Regions from separate parts of the Neobacillus sp. NPDC097160 genome, predicted to be linked through region 3. Evidence: riboswitches for the same ligand, from Rfam matches in the RefSeq annotation. Region 3 holds a riboswitch; each other region holds the start of a gene.
What was found. Region 3 has a riboswitch for lysine ahead of ACIQXV_RS06575 (amino acid permease). Riboswitches for the same ligand answer to the same signal wherever they lie in the genome.
Positions count from the first base shown of each region.

Region 1: another riboswitch for lysine. It lies ahead of dapA (4-hydroxy-tetrahydrodipicolinate synthase); the one in region 3 lies ahead of ACIQXV_RS06575 (amino acid permease).
Region 2: another riboswitch for lysine. It lies ahead of ACIQXV_RS13405 (aspartate kinase); the one in region 3 lies ahead of ACIQXV_RS06575 (amino acid permease).

Region 1 is NZ_JBIWDU010000005.1:292,765-300,639, reverse strand. Features, by position in the region: gene pabB (aminodeoxychorismate synthase component I) at 1-425, opposite strand, end outside; gene ACIQXV_RS09770 (anthranilate synthase component II) at 394-996, opposite strand; gene ACIQXV_RS09765 (hypothetical protein) at 1,226-1,453, shown strand; gene adhE (bifunctional acetaldehyde-CoA/alcohol dehydrogenase) at 1,550-4,153, shown strand; gene dapA (4-hydroxy-tetrahydrodipicolinate synthase) at 4,227-5,108, opposite strand; lysine riboswitch at 5,234-5,414, opposite strand; gene ACIQXV_RS09750 (SRPBCC family protein) at 5,653-6,102, opposite strand; gene ACIQXV_RS09745 (TldD/PmbA family protein) at 6,226-7,569, opposite strand; gene ACIQXV_RS09740 (TldD/PmbA family protein) at 7,573-7,875, opposite strand, start outside.
Region 2 is NZ_JBIWDU010000008.1:158,628-166,502, forward strand. Features, by position in the region: gene sdhA (succinate dehydrogenase flavoprotein subunit) at 1-1,086, opposite strand, end outside; gene ACIQXV_RS13395 (succinate dehydrogenase cytochrome b558 subunit) at 1,143-1,751, opposite strand; gene ACIQXV_RS13400 (YslB family protein) at 2,178-2,633, shown strand; gene ACIQXV_RS13405 (aspartate kinase) at 2,723-3,937, opposite strand; lysine riboswitch at 4,056-4,233, opposite strand; gene uvrC (excinuclease ABC subunit UvrC) at 4,304-6,076, opposite strand; gene trxA (thioredoxin) at 6,217-6,531, opposite strand; gene ACIQXV_RS13420 (electron transfer flavoprotein subunit alpha/FixB family protein) at 6,689-7,666, opposite strand; gene ACIQXV_RS13425 (electron transfer flavoprotein subunit beta/FixA family protein) at 7,708-7,875, opposite strand, start outside.
Region 3 is NZ_JBIWDU010000003.1:424,810-432,684, forward strand. Features, by position in the region: gene ACIQXV_RS06555 (hypothetical protein) at 16-246, opposite strand; gene asnS (asparagine--tRNA ligase) at 580-1,971, shown strand; gene ACIQXV_RS06565 (hypothetical protein) at 2,038-2,211, opposite strand; gene ACIQXV_RS06570 (helix-turn-helix domain-containing protein) at 2,372-2,590, shown strand; gene ACIQXV_RS06575 (amino acid permease) at 2,656-4,137, opposite strand; lysine riboswitch at 4,237-4,427, opposite strand; gene ACIQXV_RS06580 (YitT family protein) at 4,608-5,423, shown strand; gene ACIQXV_RS06585 (MFS transporter) at 5,571-6,800, shown strand; gene ACIQXV_RS06590 (DMT family transporter) at 6,893-7,861, shown strand.

The DNA of each region.
Region 1 (7,875 bases), on a different contig from region 3:
TTCAGACGAATCGTATAGTTTGACTGATAGGTATCGCCGCTTTCAATCGCTTGTTTAATAGATAAAATCGATTTATTATACTCATCCATGCCAACAGCTGGTTTCCATTCTGTGAGTCCATATGCGCCGCTAGTGCTGAGCGGTTGAGACAATGCTTCTGTGAAAATACCAAACCATAAGAGCGGCATTTTACTTTCCTCAATGACGCTATAGGCAGAATCAAAGGCAGGGGCACTTTCGTAGGATAAAAATCCTGCGGCATAGTAACCGTTGTCCACCGCATCCTGAACAAGTTGAAAGCAAGGGAGCACCTCTTCAATTGTATGTGCCGTAATGACCTTGAATGGATTTTGAAATGTTAGCGGTTTTATTTTACCGTTCGAATCGACAAATTCAAATGATAAGAGAGGCTGTTGTTTTTTCATTCTTACATTCCTTTTTAAAAAAATTCTGTATCAATTGTAATCCGTTTTGAGTCAAGATCGATTCAGGGTGGAATTGTACTCCTTCTATTTTATAGTCCTTATGGCGAATTGCCATAATTTCTCCATCCGCACTTCTTGCACTGATCTCTAGACACGAAGGAAGGGTAGACTCCTCGACAATTAATGAGTGATATCTTGTCACTTGGAATGGTGATGGAATATCACGGAAGACCCCATTTTGGTCATGGCTAATAAATGAGACTTTGCCATGCATTGGTTTCAATGCTTTTTTGATCATTCCGCCAAATGCTTGCGCGATGATTTGGTGTCCTAGACATACACCTAATATCGGGATTTCTTGATAAAACCTTTTCACGATTTGTAAACAAAGGCCAGCTGAATCAGGGTTGCCTGGCCCGGGTGAAATGAGAAGATGGTCCGGCTGCATTTCTTCTATATTTTTAAGCGACAGCTGGTCATTTCGAATTACTACGACCTCTTCGCCAATTGTTCGGATATATTGAACTAAATTGAACGTGAATGAATCATAGTTATCAATTACTAAAATCACTGATTAGATCGCCTCCATTTCCATGAACGTTTTTTGCCAAGCAGCATGTGCATGTAAAGATTTTATACCATTCCCATGTTAATGTTTAAATGGCTAGATGTAAATATTCTTCTTAATGTTTATTAGACCGTAATGATCTCCAAGTTTCATACTTTGTTCAATATTTCACAATCTATTGTCTGTAATTCATGCTATGATGAATTCATAAAGGATCAAGGAGTGATATGACATGATGATTTGTGAATGGAAAACCTTCTCAACCGATTCTGAAACGTATACCCAAGATGTTTTTGAAGAAACAGTGGGTGATGAATTTGAAGCTATGTTGTTTAAAGAAAATGAAGAAATCCCGTCTTATATTTGGACAGTTAATTACGTAATCATTGTCAAAAAATATTCAAAAGTCCTAACAGATATTTTATTTGAAAAGATTCCACGAAATCCAGTTTGTGACTAATAAGGATTGAACAGCAAATCCTATTATTATTTTTTTACACATGTTTGTGAAATATATCACAAACTTACAAGCATTTAAACAATTGGAGGGACAATGATGGCTTTGGTAGAAAAAACAGTAAAAGAAACGCAGTCTGTGACAAAAATGATTGATACTTTAGTGGAAAACGGCCTTAAGGCATTGGAGGAATTCCGCAGTTTTGACCAGGAAATGATTGATGAAATTGTAAAACAAATGGCCTTAGCGGGTCTTGATCAGCATATGCCTCTTGCAAAGCTTGCTGTTGAAGAAACTGGAAGAGGTGTATATGAAGATAAAATCATCAAAAATATGTTTGCAACAGAGTATGTTTATCATAATATCAAATATGATAAAACCGTTGGGATCATCAATGAAAACGAACATGAAGGCATTATTGAAATTGCAGAACCGGTAGGCGTTGTCGCAGGGGTTACACCTGTTACAAACCCAACCTCCACGACGATGTTTAAAGCACTTATTTCCATTAAGACGCGAAATCCAATTATTTTTGCCTTTCACCCATCAGCACAGAATTGCAGCAGTGAAGCGGCTAGAATCCTCAGGGATGCGGCCATAAAGGCGGGTGCACCAGAGAATTGCATTCAGTGGATCGAAACACCATCGCTTGAAGCAACACAGGCACTGATGAACCATATGAAAATATCGATGATACTTGCAACTGGCGGGGCCGGCATGGTCAAATCTGCTTACAGCTCCGGTAAACCTGCCCTTGGAGTTGGACCAGGGAATGTACCTTGTTATATAGAAAAATCAGCCAATCTAAATCAAGCAGTGAATGACTTAATTTTATCGAAAACATTCGATAACGGGATGATTTGTGCCTCCGAACAAGCCGTTATTATTGATAAAGAAATTTATGCTGATGTTAAAAGGGAAATGATTGCGAACAATTGTTATTTCTTAAATGAGGAAGAAAAAGGAAAGGTTGAAAAATTAGTCATCAATGAACATTCCTGTGCGGTAAATCCAAACATCGTAGGGATGGCTGCTTCCAAAATTGCCGCCTTGGCAGGTGTTATTGTACCGGAAAACACGAAAATTTTAATCGCGGAATTAAAAGGAGTCGGATCTAAATATCCGTTATCAAGAGAAAAATTAAGCCCGGTTTTAGCTTGCTATAAGGTTAGCAATCATGATGAAGGCTATAAGAGGGCAGAAGAAATGCTGGAGTTTGGTGGTTTAGGACATTCCGCTGTCATTCATACCAATGATCAAACCGTCATCAAAGAATTTGGCTTAAGAATGAAAGCAGGCCGGATCATTGTAAATGCTCCTTCCTCACAGGGTGCCATTGGTGATATTTATAATGCCTATATTCCATCCTTAACACTTGGCTGCGGTTCGTATGGCGGAAACTCTGTATCCACCAACGTTGGTGCGATTCATTTAATCAATATTAAAAAAGTGGCCAGAAGGAATATTAATATGCAATGGTTTAAAGTGCCGTCTAAAATTTATTTTGAGAAGAATTCTACTCAATATTTAGCGAAAATGCCGAAAATCTCAAAAGCGTTCATTGTCACTGACCCTGGAATGGTGAAATTAGGCTATGTAGATAAAGTTCTTTATTATTTACGGAAGCGTCCAGATTATGTCCACTGCGAAATCTTTTCAGAGGTGGAACCAGATCCATCCATTGAGACGGTGATGAAAGGTGCAGAAATGATGGCTAAATTCCAGCCGGATGTGATTATTGCCCTTGGCGGCGGTTCGGCAATGGATGCGGCCAAAGGAATGTGGTTGTTCTACGAGTATCCTGATGCGGAATTCTTTGGATTAAAACAAAAATTCCTCGATATTCGCAAACGGATCGTAAAATATCCTCATCTTGGATCAAGGGCGCAATTTGTTGCGATTCCGACGACCTCTGGGACGGGATCAGAAGTGACGTCTTTCTCGGTTATTACCGATAAAGAGGCGAATATTAAATATCCGCTCGCTGATTATGAATTGACACCGGATGTGGCGATTATTGATCCGCAATTCGTCATGACGGTACCGAAACATATTACAGCGGATACAGGTTTAGACGTATTGACACATGCGATTGAAGCCTACGTTTCCTGTATGGCCAATGATTTTACGGACGGACTTGCGATGAAGGCTATTCAGCTCGTATTTGAATACTTGCCAAGAGCCTACAAAAATAGCAGTGACGAAGAGGCACGTGAAAAGGTTCATAATGCCTCAACGATTGCCGGTATGGCCTTTGCTAATGCCTTTTTAGGTATTAACCATAGTCTTGCACATAAATTAGGAGCAGAATTCCATATCGCACATGGACGTGCAAATGCCGTTCTCATGCCGCATGTTATTCGTTATAATGCGACAAAACCAAAGAAGTTTACTGCATTTCCAAAGTATAACCATTTTAAAGCCGACAAACGTTATGCTGAAATTGCCAGAACATTAGGTTTACCTGCAAAAACGACTGAGGAAGGTGTAGAAAGTCTCGTTCAGGCCATCATTCAATTGGCTAAAGAACTGGAAGTCCCAATGAGCTTAGCAGCAAATCAAATTGATCAAGCTGAATTCGAAAGCAAAGTTGATTTCCTAGCCGATCGTGCCTTTGAAGACCAATGTACGACTGCCAATCCAAAGCTTCCGTTAGTAACGGAATTAGCTGAGATTTATCGATTAGCATATAAAGGTGTGTAACGACATCTAATTGCAAAGAGGAATAAATAAAATAGCTGCCTATCGATTTTGGAGATAGGCAGCTTTTGTGGTTTTATCTTTCAATGACACTAACTGGTAGAATTTCTTTTAGTGCTAATTCTTCGCCAATTGTTAATGGTACCATTGGTAAACGAACACCGCCCACATTGATTCCGGCCATGTTTAAAGCGGCTTTTACCGGTGTTGGATTAGGTGCAGCAAATAAAGCTTTCATGATTGGGAGGAGGCTGCGATGCGCTGAGGCTGCATCTTTTAGATGGCCGTTTTTAAAGCTATTGACCATTTCCTGCATTTCGTTTCCGATGACATGGGATGCGACTGAAATGACTCCTGCTCCGCCAATCGCTAAAACCGGTAATGTTAAGCCGTCATCACCACTGTACAACGAAAAATCATCTGGTGTTTGGCTAATAATTTCTGCCATCGCATCTAAATTGCCGCTTGCTTCTTTTATCGCGACGATATTATCGATCATTGAGAGACGAACAATCGTATCAACAGACATGTTGATCACACTTCGTCCAGGTATATTATATAGCATTACCGGTAAGATGGTTGATTCTGAAATGGCTTTAAAGTGTTGGAATAAACCTTCTTGAGATGGCTTGTTATAATAGGGAACAACAAGCATAATTCCATCAACGCCCGCTTCCTCAGCTTGCTTAGTTAAGCTAATCGAGGCTCTCGTATTATTGGAGCCCGTTCCGGCGATGACAGGTACTCTACCGTCAACAACCTCTACAACATATTTAAATAAAGCGACCTTTTCTTCGTTTGTTAAGGTAGGGGACTCACCCGTTGTACCTGCAACGACTAATCCATCAGACCCATTCGCAATTAAATAGTTAACTAATTCTTTTGTAGCATCAAAATCAACTTCACCATTTTGATCAAATGGCGTCACCATTGCAGTTAATACTTGGCCAAAATTCATCAAGCTCACCCTTTATATCATTTTTTATAAAATTAGAGGGGTTGAAACCAATTCCAAATCGACGCAAAAAAGCAACAACGAGGGTTCGCTGCTGCTTTAGAAACATAATAAAAATAAGTTCCTATGCGTGAGATAGCCCTCCATATAGTTTCCTATATGACAATTCTGTGCTTATTCAACAGCAGAACCAGCTTCAAGTCGAATGAGTTTCATTGAAGCTTCGGCAAATTCCCCTTTCCACAATCATCGCCGGATCTCATTATCCTCAAATTGTGTACTAATGGTCTTTGCGCCTCTATCCTCACTTCAAAAGGTTTTGAAGTAAGAAAGTATTTAATTGATTGCTAATATACCAGATAATTCATTTTAATTCAAGTTAATTTTCCCGATCTATCTTAATGTATTTGAATCCTTCGTTCAATATTATACAAAACATATTAAAAGTGTGTTTAATTAGCATGTGAGAGGCAGTGCCAAAAATTATTTTTTGGCTCTGCCCATTCTAAAAAGAAAAGAAATTTTTTTTTGTGATTTAGAGGCAACATTAAAATCTATTTAGCTCTTCCAATTTTGTGGAGATGGCGATGACCATTTCCTCCGTTATTTTAGGGATATAAGAATTTAATACTCCATTAATCATAAAACCCATTGGACCTTCGGCAGTCATATCGAGAAAGCCTGTCATCCTAGTTTTATTTTTATCAATCGCTTCTGCCAGATAATATCCTCCGCCTGAAAATTTCTCATTTACCCCCTGTAAAGTAAAGGAAACCTTTGTTGGTTCATTCCATTCTTTTATATTGATCATCAGACTAACCTTTTTCTTTAAAATGCCAATATCACTATAAAATTCCCAGGTAGACTGACGTTTAGTAAATTTCTGATGATGAATATATCCAGGAATAAGTGGAGCCCAGTTATCCATATCCTTTATAAAATTCCAAACCTTATTAATTGGTACCCCTACCTCAACTTGATGCATACCGCTTGGCATTCAATTTCCTACTCTCCATATCAATATAAAAGACCTTCATTATATTGAAGGCCCTTTTTATATTTATATGTTCGTGCCAGCATATGGAAATCGTATTATTGGAATTGGTTCATTAACCCAGTTTTACTCTACCGTAACCGCCAATGATTTAACTAAAACCGAAGGAGAGCCAATCGGTGATAGCGGGAATGTTAAATCAGAGCCAATTTCCTCGACATTTTGCAATAATTGATAAAAATTACCTGCGATGGTCATTAAGTTAACCGGAAATTGCACCTTACCATCAGCAATATAATAACCATTGGCAGCAACTGAAAAGTCCCCTGAAACCGTATTTGCCCCGGAATGCAAGCCTGATAGATCCGTAATTAAAATGCCTTCGTTCATACTACTAAGCAAATCTTCAAACGAAATCGAAGATGGTTCGATAAAAAGGTTGGATGGACCGACCTTGACAGCACTTTTATAGGAATCTTTATGTGCATGCCCAGTCGTTTCCGTTTGCTCTTTTTTCGCTGTTTTTTGATTATGAAGCAAGGATTGTAAGACACCGGTCTCAACTAAAGTAAGTTTCTTGGTCGCAACACCTTCACTATCAAAAGTCCTGGATGCAAGACCATCCTCAAGGAATGGATCATCAACAATCGTAATTTTTCCTCCGGCAATTTGCTTTCCAAGCTTATCCTTTAAGGAAGAGATACCTGCTTGCGTGTTTTCAGCTGAAAAATTTGAAACATATGTTGCCAAAAGACTTGCTGCAGCATCATTTCTTAATAAAACCGGATAGTCTTTACTATCAATATTTCTTGACCCTAATTGTGATAGTGCCTCTTCCGCAGCTTTTTGAGCAATTTCCTTTGCATCCAAGCGATAGAAGTCTTTTGTCACTTTAAATTCAAACGATGTTTTCGTTTCCTCGCCGTCTTTAACAATTGCTTCTACAAGGACATACAAATAATTCATTTGATCCGTTAATGTTAACCCTTTATTATTTGACAAATTTCTCGAGACCGATTCAGTCCGAATCATGCAATAGTCGGTCGCGACGATTCTAGGATCCAATGCCAGTAATTCACGTTCAACATCCTTGATAAATTGTATTTTTTCAGGGGTGGTGACTTCATTTAAAGCTGTTGAGAAAAAGTTTCCTTGCTCATACTGCCGGCTGCCGGCAAAGATTTCTTCAATATCTTCATCATGCATTATCGTCGTATTTTCTTTTGCGTTTTCTAATAAGAAGGGGATGGAGGCCTCATCGATTTTTTCAGAATAGGCATAACCCATTTTCCCATTAATGTTTCCGCGGAAGGAAATGCCGCCGTCTTCGGCAATTTCATATTGATCAATTTCGCCTTTGTATACTTGGCAGCCAAAAACTTCTTTCTTCTCAAAATACATTTCGACATCGGTAAAACCGCTGCTTTCAGCTGCACTAAATAGTTTTGCTTGAAATTCTTGTATCGTCATTTTTTATTCCCCCTTCGTCCCACCGACAGTAATTTCGCTGACACGGATCATTGGCTGACCGACGTTAACTGGAATACTTCCACTTAGTGAACCGCACATCCCGGCACCGTGTCCTAAATTATTCCCAACCATATCGACAAGCTGCAAGGTTTTAGGTCCATTACCGATTAAAGTAGCGCCTTTTAACGGTTTTCCGAGCTTACCGTTCTTTACTTCATATGCTTCCATGACCGCAAAGTTATAATCACCTGTAGCTGGGTTAACCTGGCCGCCGCCCATATATTTGGTATAAATTCCATGTTCGGT
Region 2 (7,875 bases), on a different contig from region 3:
GTAATCAACCCATAGTCCACCCATTGAATAGTGAACAGCAGGGAATATTTTCATAGGTACCTTACGTGGATTATCGCCCATGAATTTCTCATAAATCTCAATAATTCCACCTAATTTTACATCTAGTTCATGTGGATCCTTATGGGATAAATCAAGGAATACCATGTTTTCGCCATTAATTCCAAGTTTCTGTGAAACGCAGACATCAAAAATTTCACGGGTAGCAATATCCCGTGGTACAAGGTTTCCATATGCAGGATATTTTTCTTCTAGGAAATACCATGGTTTTCCATCTTTATAGGTCCAAATCCGGCCGCCTTCACCACGTGCTGATTCACTCATTAAGCGCAGCTTGTCATCACCAGGGATAGCAGTAGGATGGATTTGGATCATTTCACCATTCGCGTAAGTAGCACCCTGCTGGTAAACGATCGATGCAGCGGAGCCGGTATTAATAACAGAGTTGGTTGACTTACCAAAAATAATCCCAGGGCCGCCTGTTGCCATGATGACAGCATCAGCAGAGAATGACTTAATTTCCATTGTTTTAAGGTTTTGAACAACAACCCCGCGGCATATGCCATCATCATCCACAACGGCACCTAAGAATTCCCAGCCTTCATATTTTGTAACCAAACCGTCCACTTCATGACGACGGACTTGTTCATCTAACGCATATAGCAATTGCTGTCCGGTTGTTGCACCGGCAAATGCGGTACGGTGATGCTGTGTTCCACCAAAGCGACGGAAGTCGAGTAATCCTTCGGGAGTACGATTAAACATAACTCCCATCCGGTCAAATAAATTAATAATAAATGGTGCAGCTTCACACATAGCTTTAACTGGAGGCTGATTCGCTAAGAAATCGCCGCCATAAACAGTATCGTCAAAGTGAATCCACGGTGAATCACCTTCACCCTTTGTATTTACAGCTCCATTAATACCACCTTGGGCACAAACAGAGTGAGAACGTTTTACCGGAACAAGAGAAAATAGTTCTACTGGTGTTCCTGATTCTGCAACTTTGATGGTAGCCATTAAGCCAGCTAAGCCGCCGCCGACTACGATCACTTTACCTTTACCCATTCGTGACTCACTCCCTCAATCCAAAATACAATATTTTTCCGAACAATCAGTAATTATTAAACAAATGCGATTAGTGTTTGAATGGCAATAATTGATAAAACTAGAAAAACACCAATTGTCACGTATGTAGAAATGACTTGTGAACGTGGTGACACAGTAATCCCCCAGCTAACCATGAATGACCATAAACCATTAGCAAAGTGGAAAATCGTCGAAAGGATACCTACTAAATAGAAAACAAACATAACTGGTGATGATAAAATATCATGCATCATATCATAGGATACCTCGGCACCAAATGCTGCAGCCACGCGGGTTTGCCATACGTGCCAAGCAATAAAAATCAGTGTAATGACGCCTGATATACGTTGCAATATGTACATCCAGTTCCTGTATGTACCAAACCTGTTGACATTGCTATTCGCGGTAAAAGCAATATAAAGTCCGTAGATTGCGTGAAATAGTATAGGTAAATAGATAACTACAGTTTCCAGAACAATCCGGAAAGGCAGATTTCCCATAAAACCTGCAGCCTTATTGAAGGACTCCGGTCCTCCTGTTACAAAATGGTTGACTACAAGGTGCTGCACCAGGAATAACCCGATTGGAATAACGCCCAGCAGCGAATGCAATCTGCGATTAACAAACTCTCGATTACCCGCCATTTTTTTACCCCCCTTTAATTTTTAAAAAATAATGTTAGGTTTCTTCCCTTTTTAATTCCCCTTAAAGAATTCTAACTTAGCACCACTGTGACAATAATGTGACATGTCCATTTTACTCCCAACAACTTGGAGCGTCAAGAAAACGGATACACAATCTTAAGTAAAAAATAAAATTTTTAAAATATATTGATATTATAATAGAATGGTGTAGAACACTTAATTCGATTGGATTTTTTTAGATATACAACCATTTTTTTGTATTTAATTACCAACATCTAAATGCTAATAATTTTACCTTTTAGGAAAAAGTAATTATGATGGTACATGAAATTAGATATTGCACAATAATATTACTTTTTCCATTAAAACTGTACTGAAACATAACACAAATTGTATATAATAGAATGATAGAAAGAGGGGAAACATGTGAAAGAAAGTACAGTCATTGATTTAAATGTGAATGCTGCTGAACCACGAACGATTTCGATATTCGGATATGAATTAATCAGGGAAATCCTTTTGCCTGAGATTTTAGGGAAAGATACCCCTGAAATCTTGTATTGGGCAGGGAAACGTCTGGCAAGGAAATTTCCTTTAGTTGATTTTGATCAAGTCGTTGAGTTTTTCGCTAATGCTTCATGGGGCCAGCTTGAAATAAAAAAAGAAACAAAAAATGAAATTGATATTGAACTAACGAGTCCTCTTATTGTGTCCCGTGTGAAATCAAAAGCTGAGCACTTTTTCCAGCTCGAGGCCGGTTTTCTTGCCCAGCAGATTGAGCTTCAAAAAGAAGTCGTCGCCGAAGCCTTCGAACACCCAGTCAAAAAAGCAAATAAAGTACAATTCACTATCAAATGGGATACAAAAGATCCCATCAAATAAAGTGAAACCAACGAGCATAAAGAGCCTTTAACCTATAATTACTGTTAAAAGGGTGTCAGGTACCTTAATGGTGCCTGTCACCCTTTTTACTATTTGCTTAGTTCGAATGCTGCGTGTAGGGATTCTACTGCTTTTAGCATTTGTTTCTCTTCGACGACGGCGGAGACTTTTATTTCGGATGTGCTGACCATTTTGATTTGGATGTTGTTAGCGGCAAGGACTTCAAACATTTTTGCAGCTACACCTGGATTAGAGATCATGCCTGAACCAACAATCGATACCTTTGCTAATTTATTTTCCGCATCAAGCTGCTCGTAACCCAGCACTTCCTTATTGTCCTCTAGTACCTTCAATGTCTCTAATAAGTCATTTGTATGAATGGAGAACGACAGATTGGCACTTCCTCCCTCTGTTGTGCTTTGAATAATAATGTCAACGTTAAGATGATTCTGTGCTAAGGTTGTAAAAATGGTTGACAGGCTTGTTAGTGAATTGCTAAGCCCTAATACAGTTACCTTTGTTATTTCATCTTCAAATGCGACACCACGTACGACTAAATTTTGTTCCATTGTTGCTTCCCCCTCAATGACTGTTCCTTCTATTTTCTCCATACTTGAACGAACTTCAAGCTGTACTTGATAGTTTTTAGCAAACTCCACTGCTCTTGGATGCAATACTCCCGCACCTAAATTAGCAAGCTCGAGCATTTCATCATACGAAACAGATAATAATTTGCGTGCCGACTTGACATACCTTGGATCCGTGGTGAACACCCCGGTTACATCGGTATAAATATCGCATTTATCTGCTTTTAGTGCTGCTGCTAATGCTACTGCCGTCGTATCAGAGCCACCTCGGCCAAGTGTGGTGATTTCACCCTCTTCTGTTACACCTTGGAATCCCGCAACAATAACAACCTTTCCATCAGAAAGCTGGGTCTGGATTGCCTCAGTATTAATTTTTGAAATTCTGGCGTTTCCGTGAACCGGTTCTGTAACGATTCCCGCCTGCCATCCTGTGAAAGAAACGGCATTAAGTCCTTGTTGATTTATGGCCATGGACAATAATGAGATGGTTACCTGTTCTCCAGTAGATAACAGCATGTCCATTTCCCGCTTATTTGGCTGCGAGGAAATTTCCTTTGCAAGGCCGACAAGTTGATCCGTGGATTTCCCCATTGCCGAAACGACGACAACAACATTGTTCCCTCGCTCGGTCTCCTCTTTTACACATGCTGCCACATTTAATATTCTTTCTACATTGGCTACGGAGGTTCCCCCGAATTTTTGTACAATTAGTCCCATTGCTGCCTTCCCCTTCTTTCATTTGATTAAGCTTAGATTCTCCCAAAAACGCAAAAAAGCAATGAGAAGGGCATCTCATTGCTTCAAGAACACGAAAAAATAAATTCTCGTACAAACAATGTAAGATAGCTCTCCAAGACATAGGTCTTGACAATCCTGCATTTATTCAATGCAGAACCAGCAAAGAAAGAAATGAGACCTTCTTCACTTCGGCGAACATTCCCTTTCATGATCCTTCTTCGAAGCTCATCCTTCTCAGAACCACTACTCTTGAAGCTCGCACCTCTACCTTCACTTTAGTACTATAAAGTGATAGTAATGTAAATTTTCACTCATTATAGCATGTTCTTTTTTTTCTGACAATGCTTATGAGTGAAGTTTATTGATTAATTCTTCTACCGCATTTGCTGGAATTCCGAGGGCTCGAAATTCCTCAAATGTTGCTTCTTTCATTTTCTTAACGGAGCCGAATTCCTTTAGCAATTGTTTTTTTCGCTTTTCCCCTATTCCCGGGATATCGTCAAGTACCGATTGAAAAGCAGACTTCCCGCGGATTTGCCGGTGAAAGGTAATCGCAAAGCGGTGAACTTCATCTTGGATTCTTTGCAATAAATAAAACTCCTGGCTGTTCCTAGCAAGTGGAACAATTTCCAAAGGATTCCCGTAGAGAAGCTGCGATGTTCGGTGTTTTTCATCCTTCACAAGCCCTGAAAGCGGGATATCCAAACCTAATTCATTTTCGAGGACATCTCTTACAGCCTCAACATGGCCTTTTCCGCCATCAATGATAATTAAATCAGGAAGCGGCAGGTCATCCTTCAAGGCTCTCGAATATCTTCTTCTGGTGACTTCTCGCATCGATTCATAATCATCTGGGCCTTTAACCGATTTTATTTTATATTTGCGGTATTCCCGTTTGTTTGCTTTACCATCAATAAAAACGACCATCGCCGATACGGGGTCTGTCCCTTGGATGTTGGAGTTATCAAATGACTCAATTCGGTGCGGGGTATAGATCCCAAGCAGCTCCCCAAGGTTTTCAACTGCCTTAATGGTTCTTTCCTCATCTTTTTCAATCAAGGAGAATTTTTCATTAAGGGCAATTTTGGCATTTTTAATCGCCATTTTGACAAGGTCCCTTTTTTGCCCGCGCTGCGGCTGCAGCACCTTCACTTCAAGCAGCTGTTCCGCCATAGTCAAATCCACTTCATCCTGAATAAGAATTTCTTTTGGTTTAAAGTGATTCGCTTTTGTATAAAATTGGCCAAGGAAGGTTAAAATTTCTTCCTCCGGCTCATTGTAGATGGGAAACATGGAAACATCCCGTTCAATAAGCTTTCCTTGGCGGACAAAGAAGACTTGGACACACATCCAGCCTTTGTCGACGGCATAGCCAAAGACATCACGGTCGGTAAAATCCGTCATCGTTATTTTCTGCTTTTCCATAATCGTTTCTATATGAACAATTTTATCGCGATATTCCTTTGCACGTTCAAAATCAAGTTCCTCTGCTGCCGCAGTCATTCTTTCCGTGAGCTCTTTCTTTATCTCCTTATACCCGCCATTTAAAAAGCGCGTAATTTCATCGGTCATTTGCTTATACTGTTCTTCGCTCACTTCGTTCACGCATGGTGCCAAGCACTGTCCTAAATGGTAATACAGACAAACGCGGTCGGGAAGAGTAGAGCATTTGCGCAGTGGGTATATACGATCAAGCAGCTTTTTGGTTTCGTTGGCAGCTCCGACGTTCGGGTATGGGCCAAAGTATTTGCCCTTATCCTTTTTCACTTTTCTCGTGATGATCAGTTTCGGATGTCTTTCCGCAGTCAGCTTGATAAACGGATAGCTTTTATCATCCTTCAACATGATATTGTATTTCGGATCGTATTTTTTGATTAAGTTTAATTCCAGTAAGAGTGCTTCTATATTTGAAGAGGTAACAATATATTCAAAGTCCTCGATTTCATTAACAAGTCTTAATGTTTTCCCATCGTGCGAACCGGTAAAATAGGACCTCACTCGATTCTTTAATACTTTTGCTTTCCCCACATAGATGATTGTCCCCTGACGGTCTTTCATTAAGTAGCAGCCAGGCTGATCAGGCAGCAGTGTCAGTTTTTGCTTTATTGTTTCATTCATTTCCGGCCACTCCACTCCGTCTCTTTTTTTTCGCTATCTTATAAAATATTAATGCAAACGACCGATAAAGGGAAGTGGGAGGTTTTTCATAAAAAAACCTTAGCCGGAAAAAATCCAGCTAAGGTTTTTTTAATCTCAACTTATACGTGCTTTTCTAACACACTTGCTAATGCTTCTTTAGGTTGGAAGCCGACTACTTTGTCAACAACCTCGCCATTTTTCATCACTAACAATGTTGGAATGCTCATAACACCAAAGTTTGCAGCTGTTTGTGGGTTGTCATCCACATCAAGCTTAGTGATTTTTACTTTATCGCCCATGTCTGCGTCAAGTTCTTCAAGAACTGGAGCAATCATTTTACAAGGTCCGCACCATGGTGCCCAAAAATCTACAAGAACAAGGCCTGAACCTGTTTCAGCAGAGAAGTTTTGATCTGTTACATGTGAAATAGCCATTTTTTATTTACCCCCTAATTAATACTGAAATACTACGGAAAGTATATCATTGATTGGAATATCATGCTAATAAACTGCTCTACTTGTTATTTTCCCCCCTTCATTCAAAATTAAACAAAAAAACGAACGGAAAATTCCGCTCGTTTTCCATCATTTATTAAGAATGAACCTTAAGCTTTTTAAACTCTTCTGTTAATAATGGAACAACTTCAAACAAGTCGCCTACGATGCCGTAATCAGCAACTTTAAAGATGTTTGCTTCAGGGTCTTTGTTGATCGCTACGATTACTTTTGAGTTAGACATGCCGGCTAAGTGCTGGATAGCTCCGGAAATACCACAGGCAATATAGAGGTCAGGTGTGACAACTTTACCGGTTTGGCCAATTTGTAGGGAGTAATCACAATAGTCAGCATCACACGCACCACGTGAAGCACCAACTGCACCGCCTAGTACATCAGCCAATTCTTTAAGCGGTTTAAACCCGTCAACACTCTTTACGCCGCGGCCACCTGAAATAACCACTTTTGCTTCACTTAGGTCAACGCCTTCACTCGCTTTTCTTACTACTTCTTTAATGATGGCGCGAAGGTCTTTGATGTCAACAGATAGGGAGGAAACCTCACCGGTTCTGCTTTCATCTTTTGCTAATGGTGCAATGTTATTAGGACGTACCGTTGCAAAAATTAAGCCATCGGTAACGATTTTCTTTTCAAATGCCTTTCCGGAATAAATAGGTCTTGTAAACACGATATTTCCGCCAGCTTCTTCAACCGCAGTTGCGTCTGAAATTAAACCGGATGAAAGTTTACCGGCAATTCGTGGTGCTAAGTCTTTGCCAAGAGCTGTATGACCTAAAACGAGTCCTTCCGGTTTTTCTTGATCAATAACAGCTAGTAATGCTTGTGCATAACCATCTGATGTATATTGTTTTAATTTCTCATTTTCAACAACGACAACGCGATCTGCTCCGTTTTGGATGAACTCAGCACCTAAAGCGCTTACAGATTCGCCAACTAATACTCCAACAACTTCTCCGCCCTCTGCAACTGTTTTTGCAGCTGCTACTGCTTCGAAAGAAACATTACGTAATGAGCCGTCACGAACTTCTCCTAATACCAATACTTTTCTTGACATGTAAGTTACCTCCTGAAAAAACAATTTTTATGAAATAACGATTAAATTACTTTTGCTTCAGTATGAAGTAGGTGAACAAGTTCTTTAACCTGATCATTTAAATCACCGGCTAATACTTTTCCTGCTTCTTTTTTAGGCGGTAGATAAATTTCAATCGTTTTTGTTTTTGCTTCAACATCATCTTCTTCAAGGTCAAGATCATCTAATTC
Region 3 (7,875 bases):
TTCCAAATGGAAGCTTTAAACCTCGAGCACCATAAATTCCTCTGCAAATAACTGCACTTGGTTTTTATCTATTTTGTTTTTTTTCAGTAAGGATTCTGCAATAACTAGATGTGCTTGAATAGAAACATTTCGTTTGAGATCGCGAATAGACACATCGCCATTCAATAATTGGATAGCTTTTTCTCGGATGTCTTGATTCTTAGAAGACTTGTATAGAAGATAAGCAATACATGTAACCTTGTCCACAAAGTAACCCCCAATCAAGAATCGATTATTTCTTAATAATTCGACTACAATTAAAAAATTCCTGCTAATTTTCTGAAAATTATCAAAAATATGATGGGGATTAAGGATGAACAAGCCACTTTTGAACCAGAAATTTTGTTGAATATTGCTTATTTGGTATAATATTTTATATAATATTGAAGGGATATAAGAAAAACGATGATAGTCTGCGAATCTCACCTTTCGTCCCAAAGGGGATGGGAGTTTTTTTATTTGTCATCTTGACTAGCGGGATGAATACAATCCTACTGACTATTAACTAAACCTTATACATATGATTTAGGAGGAAAACTCATGAAACAGGCCTTAATCAAGGATTTGTACAGAAATACGGAAAGTTATATTGACCAAAAGGTCCAGTTGTCTGGGTGGATACGGACGATTCGCGATTCCAAAACCTTTGGGTTCATTGAATTAAATGATGGCAGCTTCTTTAAAGGGGTGCAAATTGTATTCGATGAACAATTGGAGAACTTTAAGGATATTGCAAAGCTTCCGATTAGTTCATCGATAAAAGTAGTGGGGGACTTTATTCATACACCAACAGCAAAGCAGCCGTTTGAAATTAAAGCAACTGACATTTTTGTTGAAGGTACATCAAATGTTGATTATCCATTACAAAAGAAAAAGCATTCCTTTGAATATTTAAGAACAATCGCCCATTTACGTCCAAGAACGAATACCTTCTCAGCCGTTTTCCGTGTGAGATCATTAGCATCATATGCTATTCATAAATTTTTCCAAGATAAAGGATTTGTTTATGTGCACTCACCAATTATTACCGGCAGTGATACGGAAGGTGCAGGGGAAATGTTTCGAGTAACCGCACTTGATATGGACAATCTGCCTAAAAATGAAGAAGGAAAAACGGATTTGAGCAAAGATTTCTTTAATAGAGAAACAAATCTCACTGTCAGCGGGCAGCTTTCAGCGGAGGCATTTGCGCTGGCATTCCGAAATGTTTATACGTTCGGGCCAACGTTCAGAGCGGAAAATTCTAACACAGCTAGACATGCAGCTGAATTTTGGATGATTGAACCAGAGCTGGCATTTGCAGAACTTCCAGATATCATGGATTCAGCCGAAGAAATGGTGAAATATGTAATTGGGTTTGTTTTAGAGCAAGCTCCTGAAGAAATGGACTTCTTTAACAGCTTTATTGAAAAGGGGTTGTTAGAGCGTCTAAATAATGCCCATAAGGCAAACTTTGGCCGTGTGACGTACACAGAAGCAATCGAGATGTTGAAAGAGTCAGGGGAAACATTTGCCTACCCGGTGGAATGGGGACTTGATCTGCAAACAGAGCACGAACGTTATTTATGCGAAAAAGTATTCAAACGGCCAGTATTTGTTACGGACTATCCAAAAGAAATTAAAGCCTTCTACATGCGCTTAAATGAGGATAACAAAACGGTTGCTGCGACCGATTTACTTGTACCGGGAATCGGCGAATTGATTGGCGGCAGTCAGCGTGAAGAACGGGAAGACATTCTTGCCGGAAAAATTAATGAGCTTGGTATGACAGAAGAAGAATATTGGTGGTACCTAGAGCTAAGAAAATACGGCGGGACGAAACACTCAGGCTATGGCCTTGGGTTTGAACGTTTAATTATGTACCTGACTGGGATGTCTAACATAAGGGACGTAATTCCTTTTCCTAGAACACCAGGCAATGCAGAATTTTAAATGCTGAAGAAGTAAAAGAAGACCGATTCGCTGAATTGGTCTTCTTTTGCGTTGTCATTTTTTGGTTTATAAATCTTGCAGCTCTTCTTCGAAATAAAATGTACCTGGGTATTCTTTAACGATATAAGAATATCTCTTCATATTTTTTACATACTGCCATTTTAAAATTGTAACAACTTCACCTGTTTCTTTAATATTTACTGTTTGACCATTAATGTAGCGGTTATTTGAGTTTTTCAAATTCAACACCCCTTTACTATTCCTTCTTAAGTATACCACAAAATGAATGTTCCTTTTTGATACTTAACGGAATATGAAATCAGCAAATGGAAGAATGGAAGCCGTCCACCTTTCCATTATAATGTAACTATGGTATGCTTTACAAAAGCGAGGTGTCATTTTGACTAATTATAAAGCAAAAAAAAGTAACCTCAAAGATCTCTTATCCAAAAACGGTATGGACTTAGAAGGCTTGGAAAGGAATACAAACATTCCTCAAAGCCAGCTTAACGATTACTTGTCAAAGAAAGTAATGAACTTAAATACTGCGATGACAATTTCCAAGGAATTAAATTGCCAAATTGAAGATTTATATGTTTGGTCATCCGAGGAAAAGTAAAGCGTTATAATGTGTAGTCAAATAAAAAACAGACTCGAATAATGAGTCTGTTTTTTATATCCTTATTAGTTTGTTACATCGCATTTTTCCAAAGGAATAACCTTTGTTTTCTTTGTAAATTTATAGCCAAGCCATAATAATAGGAATAATGGTAAACCGATGTATGAAACTAATGCACCGCTCCAATCGATATGGTCACCCATAAAGGCAGAATAGTTTTGTCCTAAAACAACAAAACCACAGACGGCAAAGGCGAAAATTGGACCAAATGGGAAGAATTTTGATTTATATGGTAATAGGCTAAGATCCTTGCCTTGCGCCACAAATGCTCTACGAAAACGATAGTGGCAAACTGCAATTCCGAGCCAAGCGATAAAACCTGACATACCGGATGCGTTTAAGAGCCATACATAAACGGTGCCATCTCCAAAGAAAGAAGCAAGAAAGGCAAGAGTTCCCACTAAGGTTGTGGCAATTAATGCATTTACCGGTACACCGTTTTTATTAAGTTTACCAAGAAATTTTGGGGCTTTTCCTTGACGAGCCAAATCCCAAAGCATCCGTGTCGAAGCATACATTCCTGAATTTCCGGCAGATAATACCGCTGTTAAGATAACGGCATTCATTACAGAAGCTGCGAAGGCAATGCCAGCTTTTTGAAAGACAAGTGTAAATGGACTAACAGAAACATCTCCATTTGCTAAGTTGCTATTTGTATAAGGAATAAGAAGTCCAATGACTAAAATCGCTAGTACATAAAATAAAAGAATCCGCCAAAATACTGATTTTACTGCCTTTGGAATAGCTTTTCCAGGATTGTCGGTTTCACCTGCTGCAACACCTAAAAGCTCGGTCCCTTGGAAAGAGAATCCCGCAGCCATAAAGATACCGAGCATGGCCATAAATCCGCCGTGGAACGGGGCATCACCAATTGTGAAGTTTTTAAATCCTATCGCATGGTCTCCCATAATACCAAAAATCATTAATGTTCCAGTAATAATAAAGATAATAACCGTTACTACTTTTATTAGAGAGAACCAATATTCAGCTTCCCCAAAACCTTTTACAGAAAGATAATTTAATAGAAACATAATCACTAAAAAGATGCTGCTCCAAACCAATGATGGGGTATTTGGGAACCAAAATTTCATGATCATGGTTACAGCAGCTAATTCGGCAGCAATAGTGATAGCCCAGTTGTACCAGTAATTCCAGCCGAGCGCAAAGCCTAGGGCAGGATCAACAAATTTAGTCGCATACGTACTAAAGCTTCCGGCAACAGGCATATAGGCGCCCATCTCTGCTAAGCTTTGCATTAAAAAGTATACCATGACCCCAATGATAAGATAGGAGAGAATGGCACCGCCAGGTCCGGCAGAATGAATGGCGCCGCCGCTTGCAAGGAATAGGCCGGTTCCGATTGTTCCGCCAAGTGAAATCATTGTAAGGTGTCGTGATTTTAAGCTTCTTTTTAGTTCAGTCGTTTCATTTTTTGGTGTCAGTTCACCGGTATAGTCATTTTGTTTTAGTGGTCTTGCTGTTTGCATGGTCATGACTCCTTTTTATTTTTTTCAGGAAGGAGTTTGGAATAAAAAATGCCATCGAAGTAGAATCGATGGCATTGTCAATACCCCGCATCATACCTTCCGAAAGATAGCTCAACACGCATGGCTGGTAGGACTATGCGTGACAGTTCTGTTCCTGTTCGGAGACAGCCCCAGCATGCTTTTCCAGAGATGAAAAACACACTTCGGCAGCTTTTCCTTTCAAACGGAGTCAGGGATGTCTCTACATCTCGTCCGCATTACTTATAAAAACCGCGACCTCTACCTCATCGGTTTGATGAGGATTTTTACTATGAAGTTAATATATTTATAAAGTATAAATATTATTTTGAAAAAGTCAATGGAAAAATTTACAGACAATTTCTTATTATTGTAAAAAACTATTAAATTTACTTCACATTCGAGAATCGGTATTATTTTAAAAAAGAACAAATGGCGGGGGATGATAAAAGTTGCAGTTTCTTGGATTAATACTGGGGTCACTCATTGTCGTGGTTGGATTTAATCTCTTCTTAATTCCTCATCAGGTATTAAGCAGCGGGCTTAGTGGTATTTCGATGATTTTTGGAATGGTATCTCCAATCAATACGGGACTTGCTAATTTTCTGTTAAACCTTCCGTTATTGATTATCGGATATAAAATGCTTGGAAAAAGATTTATTATGAATTCGATTTTTTCAGTCTTTATTATTTCAATGGGATTATACTTGGTTCCAGTACATGAGATTGCTAAAGATACGATATTATCTTCGATTTTTGGCGGTGCTCTGACGGGTATTGGGGTAGGAATCGTGTTCCGCTGTTCTGGTTCAACTGGTGGATTTGACATCATCGGAATGATTGTATCAAGGAAAAGAGATTTTCCGATTGGCACACTCCTATCAGGGATGAACGCCGTTGTTATCGTTATAAGTGGCTTTTTATTTAATTGGGATTCGGCATTAAACACATTAGTTTCTATTTATGTAACTGGTAAAGTGGTTGATGCGATATACACAGACCATGCGAAATTAACGTTAATGATTATTACAGAAAAAGGTCAAGAAATGAGAGAGCATTTACTGACTAATTTATATAGAGGGTTGACAATCATGGATGGAGTAGGAGGCTACTCCAATGACAAACGAAACGTATTGGTTACAGTCATTTCTAGGTATGAATTGAATGAAGTGAAAAACCTCATTACGGAAGTGGATCCTGCCGCTTTCGTGAATATTACAGAAACCATTGAAGTAATGGGCCTGTTCCACAGGCCGAATCCTCAATAATAAAAATAACCCCAAAATTTGGGGTTATTTTTATCTCTTTTAATTGCTATACTGAAAAGAAATGAAACTGGTTATAAATGGAGGATGTCCGATGTAGATAAACCTTACTTTTTTATAAAAAAATTCAATAAAAAGTGAGGGTGTACTATGTCCATTTTTGTCGGAAAACAAGCTTCCTTCCGGTTTCTTTGGTTTGGACAAATGTTTGCCAATCTTGGAGACATTTTATATGTGGTTTGTTTAATTAAATTGATCTTTGATGCGACGGGTTCTGTTACCTATATGTCACTGGTTCCATTTTTTAATACCTTTTCTGCGTTAATTAGCGGGTTATTGGCACCATTGGTCATCAATAAATACAAACTTAAGTCAATCTTGTTTTTTTCACAAAGCGGAAAAACGTTACTGCTGTTAGCATTGTGCTTAACTACAACTGTTTTTAATGATGGGTGGCTATTTTGGATTTATTTGCTCATCTGTTTTATTTCTTTTTTAGATGGCTGGGCTTCTCCCGCTCGAAACGCACTTGTTCCAAGTTTGGTTGAAAAGAGAAAGCTTGTGAAAATCAATAGTTTACTCTCCATTTCCGACCAAATCGTTCAGCTTGTTGCCTGGCCAATCGGCAGTATCCTGCTAGTAGCAATGGGTGCTGCTAAGATTCTTTGGTTAACCTTTATCTTATACGTGCTATCGACAGCATTGATGGGGTTAATCAAACATGTTACGAATCAGCAGACTCAAATAGAGCAATCGCGGATGGATGCCTTAAAAGAGGGCTGGAGGATTATTTGGGATTCGAAGCAGCTGAGGACAATTAGTTTCATGAATATCCTTGAAACCTTTGCTAACGGAGTTTGGATTGCTGCTATTTTGTTTGTTTATGTTGCTGAGGCTTTAAATAAAGGGGAGAGCTGGTGGGGATTAATAAATGGCTCCTTTTTTGCAGGAATGTTATTTGGAGGGCTGTTAATCTATCGTTTTTCACATATTTTAGAAAAAAAATTAGGAAAAACAATCCTCTGGTCCACCTGTAGCTTAATTGCGATTACGTTTTTATTTGGAACGACTTCTATTCCATGGTTTGCTTTATTCGTTTCCTTTTTATTTGGATTGCCACAAATGGCTCGTGATGTTGCTGAGACCACGATTATCCAACAAAGCGCAAGAGAACAACTTTTAGCCAAAGTCTATTCCGCCCGAGGTACATTGATATTTGGTGCCTTTGGTATTTCGTCACTAGTAATGGGATGGATTACCGAATCATTTGGTGTAAGAACCACCTATATGGCAGCAACCGGACTGTTCATCTGCTCTTTTTCGGTTGCGCTAATAGGCAAAAAATATCTTTTTTTAAATACGATAGAAAAAAGAGGCTAATCAAAAAAGTAAATTTAGGGAAACCACTTGAAGGTTTCCTTTTTTTCATGGAAAATAACACTATATTCAAAATACAAAGGAGATTTAAAACCATGCGGCCCATCCTAATAGGCATCCTTGCTGCTTTCTTTTTTGCGTTTACTTTTATTCTAAATAGATCGATGGAACTTGCGGGAGGAAGCTGGATTTGGAGCGCTTCCTTAAGGTATTTCTTTATGGTCCCCTTTCTTTTCTTAATTGTAATAGGCAGGAAAAATCTAAAACCATTGCTTTTGGAAATGAAACAGCGGCCAGGTGCCTGGTTCCTATGGAGTTCTATTGGCTTCGGATTATTTTACGCTCCTATTTGTTTTTCAGCAGCATATGCCCCGGGCTGGCTGATTGCGGCAACTTGGCAGATTACAATTATCTCCGGTTCACTGCTTGCACCGTTTTTCTATGAAACAGTTATGACCGATAATGGTCCAAGTCTAATTAAGGGGAAAATTCCCTTCAAGGGATTAGGAATGTCTTTAATCATTGTACTTGGAATAATTTTGATGCAGGTAGAACAGGCCAATCATTTGTCTATTATGGCCATATCCTTAGGGGTATTACCGGTGATCGTTGCATCTTTTGCATATCCGTTAGGGAATAGAAAAATGATGGAGGTATGCGGCGGGCGCCTTGATGTTTTTCAGCGTGTATTAGGAATGACGTTAGCCAGTATGCCCTTCTGGATTGTTTTATCCATTTATGGACTGATAGATGAGGGGCCGCCCAGTTTAGCACAAACTACCCAATCAGCACTCGTTGCCATATCCTCAGGTGTGATAGCAACTATTTTATTTTTTCATGCGACAGATCTCGTAAGAGGAGACATGCAGAAGCTTGCTGCTGTGGAGGCAACACAATCAATGGAAGTTTTATTCGCAGTAATCGGAGAGTTATTGCTCTTAAATTCGATAGTGCCTTCAGCTTTATCTTGGGGCGGCATGGCATTGGTCATGGCGGGAATGATACTGCACAGCTATGTTTCAAACAAAATAGTGAAGCTGAAGGTTCAAAAGGTAAGTGCATAAATTCAAATTCTGTC